DNA from 2 places in the Paenibacillus sp. FSL H7-0737 genome. Region 2 is predicted to be linked to the other one. Evidence: riboswitches for the same ligand, from Rfam matches in the RefSeq annotation. Region 2 holds a riboswitch; the other holds the start of a gene.
The links. A riboswitch is a leader RNA that binds a small molecule or an ion and turns the genes downstream of it on or off. The one in region 2 is predicted to bind glycine.
Positions count from the first base shown of each region.

Region 1: it holds a riboswitch for glycine, as region 2 does, so the genes downstream of both, H70737_RS29260 (amino acid permease) here and gcvT (glycine cleavage system aminomethyltransferase GcvT) in region 2, are expected to answer to the same signal.

Region 1 covers NZ_CP009279.1:6,705,809-6,708,954, forward strand. The annotation lists gene H70737_RS29260 (amino acid permease) at 1-1,136, opposite strand, end outside; glycine riboswitch at 1,272-1,352, opposite strand; gene adhP (alcohol dehydrogenase AdhP) at 1,550-2,566, shown strand; gene H70737_RS29270 (MFS transporter) at 2,763-3,146, shown strand, end outside.
Region 2 covers NZ_CP009279.1:6,200,022-6,203,167, reverse strand. The annotation lists gene gcvPA (aminomethyl-transferring glycine dehydrogenase subunit GcvPA) at 1-312, opposite strand, end outside; gene gcvT (glycine cleavage system aminomethyltransferase GcvT) at 419-1,531, opposite strand; glycine riboswitch at 1,717-1,815, opposite strand; gene gcvH (glycine cleavage system protein GcvH) at 1,995-2,387, shown strand; gene H70737_RS27145 (flagellar motor protein MotB) at 2,820-3,146, opposite strand, start outside.

The DNA.
Region 1 (3,146 bases), 510 kb from region 2:
TTAATATGACAGATAAGAACAATGCCCCACACCCATATAAAACAAATGGCGCTAATCGTTGTCACGATTCCAAAAGCCTGCTCCGGAATAAGTTTACTCAAAAGAGCACCCACAGATATAACAATTGTAGAAATGAATAACGAGTTACCTGGTACATGGTTTTTATTCAGTTTGCCCAAACGAGGTGACGCCTGGTTATTTCTACTCAAATTATAGAGAATTCGGCTGGTCGAGAACATCCCACTATTACAAGCGGAAGCGGCTGAAGTTAATACGACAAAATTAATAATCCCTGCGGCAATTGGAATCCCTACTAAAGTAAAGGTTTTTACAAAAGGACTCTCTGCCGGACTGAGCTCCGTCCAAGGGTTAATGCATAGCAGGACGAAAAGCGCACCAACATAGAAGAATAGAATCCGTAAAGGAATTTTATTAATCGCCGATGGGATATTTTTCTCCGGATCCGCTGTTTCCGCTGCCGACACCCCGACCAATTCCACACCCACGTAAGCAAATACAACCATTTGAAAAGAAAATAAGAAGCCTGATATGCCGTTCGGAAAAAAGCCCCCATGCTCCCATAGGTTTCGTATCGTCACCGATCCTGCATCCGTCTTAAACCCAATGATCAGTAAAATGACCCCAAGACCAATCAAGGCAAGAATCGTAATTACCTTAATTAAAGCAAACCAAAACTCGAGTTCCCCAAAGCTCTTTACAGTTAATAGATTAAGTCCTAATAACACGACTAGACAGGCGATGGCAGGAACCCACTGCGGGATATCAAACCAGTACTGTACATATACGCCAACAGCAATGACATCAGCCATAGCCGTCATGATCCAGCAAAACCAATAGGTCCAACCGGTAATGAATGCAACCCGTGATCCAAGGTAGTCTTCAGCAATATCCGTAAACGATTGATAGCCCGCTTTAGATAATAGGAGTTCTCCCAGTGCTCTCATCACAAAAAACACAGCAATACCTACGATTAAATACGTGATCATAATGGATGGGCCTGCCTTCTCTATCGCCTTGCCTGATCCCAAGAATAATCCTGTACCAATGGTGCCGCCAATAGCAATAAGCTGAACATGCCGATTAGCCAGCTCTCTCTTTAATTCTGGTTGTGCCATACCTAGTTCCCCCTTGTGAGTACAATAAATTGGAATAAAAAAAAGAGAGATTGGATGTCATCCAATCTCCCAGATCGTAAGAATATCAAATAATATTCGCCCTGCTGATAGCGATCAGCATGACAAATACATATTCAGTACTCTTCTGTCCTTTTGCCTGAGATTGTGAACCCTTCGGCGCCGCGGAATCTCCGCAGTCTCTCCAGAAGCTGCTCCAGCTAAAGTGTAATCCTTAGCCATCATAGCTCGTGAATTATGAAGTTGATAAAGCGGTAACGCAGTAAAGCTGTTCTGATATTCTAACATATTACTTGTGATGTGAGTGTTAATCAGTGATAAAAGTCTCAAGAATTTAAAGTTAGCCTCATGAACATACTACTTTTTGAAAAGCAAAAAACTAAAGGAGTATGCTGATGAAAGCCGCTGTAGTAAAGAAATTCAAAGAAAAGTTAGAACTACAAGACGTACCTAAACCAAAACCCGGACACAAAGAAATCCTTGTCCATATTCAGGCGTGCGGAGTGTGTCATACTGATTTGCATGCTGCTCATGGCGATTGGCCCGTCAAACCGAAACTCCCTCTTATTCCCGGACATGAAGGCGTTGGGATTATTGAAGAAATAGGTGAAGGAGTTACACACTTAAAGATAGGAGACCGAGTAGGAATTCCGTGGTTGTACTCAGCCTGCGGTCATTGTGAGTATTGTCTTACAGGAAGAGAGACTCTTTGTCTGGATCAGCAAAATTCCGGATATTCCGTAGATGGTGGATATGCAGAATATTGTGTGGCAGCTGCCGATTATGTAGTGAAGGTTCCTGATAATTTAAGCTTCATCGAAGCTGCACCTTTATTTTGTGCTGGCGTTACGACCTATAAAGCTTTGAAAGTATCGGGTGTAAAGCCAGGTGAGTGGGTAGCCATTTTCGGCGTCGGAGGATTGGGTCATCTTGGCGTACAATATGCAAAAGTGATGGGAATGAACGTAGTGGCCATCGACACGTCGGATGAAAAGATGGAGCTTGCCAAACAACTTGGTGCAGACAAAACCGTAAACGCATTAAAAGAAGATGCCGCAGAGTGGATTCAAAAAGAAATCGGTGGAGTGCATGGTGTCGTTTGTACGGCGGTTGCGAAAAAAGCATTCGACCAAGCCTACCGGGCCATTCGTCGCGGCGGTACCTGCGTCATGGTTGGACTGCCTCCTGAATCCATGGATGTCCCGATCTTTGATACGGTATTAAACGGTACAAAGGTAGTCGGTTCGATTGTCGGCACTCGCAAAGATTTACAAGAAACATTACAATTCGCTGCAGAAGGAAAAATAAAAACCATTATTGAGACACGTAAACTAGAAGATATTAATGAGATCTACGATCTTATGTTAGAAGGCAAAATCAATGGTCGAATCGTCCTTGATATGACGAAATGATCCGAAAGAAAACACACTCGAAAAGTGTTGCTTTTCGGGTTTTTTTATGGCTAAAATTTGTCATACGGTTCACCTTAACATCTATAGAGCAAAAGCTTGATTGGAACATTGATTTTCATTCATTCGGGAAAAGAGGTGTAGATTCTACCTTACTTGCGTTAACATTCCTGTTGGGATTGTAGCAATTTTACTAGGAATGTTTGTTATTAAAGAAAGTGAAAAAAACAAAAATGGAAGAATTGATATTTGGGGACTGATTTTCAGCACAGCCATGATTTTTACGATGATTTTGGCCTTAATTCAAAAGGCGATGAATGGAGATTATGCATGGACTGACTGGCACATTTTAGGTCTACTTGGATTATCACTTATTTTGCTTATAGCTTTTATCGTTACTGAAAGAAAAGTAGCACAGCCCATGATTGAATTATCTATTTTTAGAAATTGGTCATTCAATGGAGCTAATATTGCAGCTTTTGTATTAGGTGCTGGACTATACGGGGGTTTTACTTACTTAACCATTCTTATGCAAAATTACATGGGTTATTCAGCTTTTGATACAGGTGTAAAAATGCTACTC
Region 2 (3,146 bases):
TTGATAAGGGGTGTAAGCAGTGTAGAATTCTGAACGGGAAATGACATGGTTGATCACCACGGGGATGTGATGGTCGTATAATCCGGCGCCGAGGAAGCTGGCGTGCGAATCGAAGTCAGCATTGCGGTCAGCGAGACCTTTCATGTGACGTAGCAGGGCGTACTCATCGAGCGGTTCAGACATCGGCATAGTGCCTTGATAACGGACGGCTTCAGGGATATCGGAGAACAGCTCATCTATGGACTGAATCCCGACGGTTTCCATCATCTCTACGCGGTCCTGTGCTGTCATGGGCAGATAACGGTGCTTCATTAAGGTTTCACTCCTTGGCTTTTTTAAAATATAAGAAAGTATAATTTTCACGTTATACTTTATCCTTTTATTTCTCGCTTAAAAGTTCACCGTCCTAATATGGACGCTAAAGGCGTTTATACTTGTAAAAAGGGGCCTTAATCACGACAGCTTTAAGCTGCTTGCCACGTATCTCTACGAAAACCTCTGTGCCTATTTCACTGTAAGCTGTATCAAGTAAAGCTAATCCCAGGTTTCGTTTCAGCGTTGGAGATTGGGTTCCGGTTGTGACTTCTCCGATTTTGATGCCGTCCGCATAGACTGGGTAATGGGAGCGTGGAATGCCTCGATCAATCATTTCTAGACCGACAAGACGGCGGGGAAGACCGGCTTCTTTTTGCTGTATCAACGCATCGCGTCCGATGAAGTCCGCTTTGTCCAGCTTCACGAAGAACTGTACTCCAGCTTCAAGAGGCGTGATGTCAGCCGACAGCTCCTGACCGTACAATGGCAATTTTGCCTCGAAACGAAGCGTATCCCGTGCGCCCAGTCCAGCAGGTGTTAATCCGTGAGGAGAGCCAGCTGCGAGAAGGCCGTTCCATAACGTTGCTGCCCCATCCAGCGGAGCGTAAATTTCGAAGCCATCTTCACCGGTATAACCCGTACGGGAGATCAGTACTTCTACACCGCAGACGGTTGCGCGTTCGATGAAGTGGAAAGGCTTGAGCGTTGAGATCGGTGCATCAGTAACTTCTGCGAGTATGGTCTCTGCCAGCGGACCTTGCAAGGCGAGCAAAAGCGTCTCGTCAGAGACATTAGTGAGTGTGACTTCACCGAATTCAGAGGTCAGATGTTCTTGCAGCCACTGGAAGTCCTTATCGATGTTGGAGGCATTTACGACAAGCATATAACGGCCTTCACTTAGTCGATACACGAGTAAATCGTCGACCACCCCGCCGTTTGGATAACAGAGCAGCGTATATTGTGCCGCACCATCGGTAAGGCGGCTGACATCGTTGGTCGTCATTTTTTGTAAGAAGGCTTCAGCGCCGCTTCCGATCACCATAAATTCACCCATATGCGATACATCGAACAGTCCAGCCTGCTGGCGAACAGCCTCATGCTCCTTCACGATACCTGTAAACTGTACTGGCAGCTCCCAGCCGCCAAAATCAATGCACCTGGACTCCGCATATGCGGAATAGAGATCATAAAAAGGCGTTCTTTTCAAAGCATCCATGTCGTCACTCCCCTAGTCTGATTACATACGAAAAAAAGGACAGGCAGAAGCAATCATGCATAAATGCACTAATCGCTTTCTGCTCTGTCCTTTGTACCTGAGAGTTACCCTGCGTAACTAACATGCAAGTTTCCCCGTTGGTGACCTGACGCACTCAGCCTCGCGTCTGATGCTCTCCAGAGGTACGTCCGACAAAGGTCCTTTTGCCTGAGAGATTCACCCCTGTTAGGGCTTACTCCTTCGGCGCCGTCTTCAAGTGAGACAGTCTCTCCCTATGCCATCATCCGCAACTGTATTTGTTTCTTATGTCTCCATTAAACGGGTATAGGAGGGCGCTGTCAACAAGAAAAAGTCAAAAAAACGACAAATTTATTTTACTTTTAGTAATATTGACATTATGCTCCGCGATCACTTAGGCTATAACTAAATTTAGAATTCCAATTTGGAAATGAGGCGGCTTGAAATGAGTGAAGTTTTAGATAACCTTCTTTACAGCGAAGAGCATGAGTGGGCACAGCAAGTGGAAGGACGCGTAGTACGTGTTGGGATTACGGATCATGCTCAGCATTTGTTAGGCGATATCGTATTTGTGGAATTTCCAGAAGTGGGTTCGGCCATTTCAGCTGGCGACAGCGTAGGCAGTATCGAATCCGTTAAGACCGTATCGGAACTGTATTCACCCGTCTCAGGGACGGTTACCAAGATTAATGACGGTTTAGAAGCTAGTCCAGAACTGATCAACGATAAGCCTTATGGCGAGGGTTGGATTTTTGAAATTGAAGTGGACGGAGAGTACGCTGATGCTGTAAAAGGACTGCTAGATGCAGCTGGATATCGTGCATTGGTAGGAGAGTAATTGGGATTTTTCACTGTATATTAATTTCACTGCATGTGATATTTGTAGCAGCAAGTTTCCGTTTTTGGGGACTTGCTGTTTGGTGTTTTTATATAGATAGTGGTGGTGATTTTTGAGTTAAATCCTGGGACTGTTTGGAATTATGGGATTTTATTTAAAAGAAAATCTACTGATTGTGGAATTAGGGAAAACCTCCCTTATTTTAGACGAATATAGCGTGACACTAAGGGTTTTAGGGAATTCCTCCCTAAAATTTCAGTGAAAAGCGCTATTTCTGACTAAATAGGGTATTAATCAGGGAGGAATTCCCTAATTCTGCGCCTGGACAAGGGAATAGGCAGATAATCAGGGAGCATTTCCGTAATAAATAGTGACGAGGATTCGCTCCCGCACAGGCCTAGCTACTGTAACTAGCTCTGAGTAAAACATTTTTTAGGCACCCTCTTGAAGCTGCCGCAGCACAATGATCTCTACACGGCGGTTCTTTTGCTTACCTGCAGCTGATGTGTTCTCCGCGGTGGGCTGGGTATCAGCATACCCTGCATATTGAAAATTGTCGGGGTTCAACCCTTCATGATCTAAGAAAAAGCGAAGCACTGACAGCGCACGAGCACCAGATAGCTCCCAGTTGTCGTTATAGTGAGAAGCCGAAGATACTGGAGTATTGTCGGTATGTCCTTCAATGCTGATCTTTGCGCCGATATCGCTGAATAAGCCAGATAACTGCTGAAGAGCAGGCAGGGCTGGAGACTTCAGATC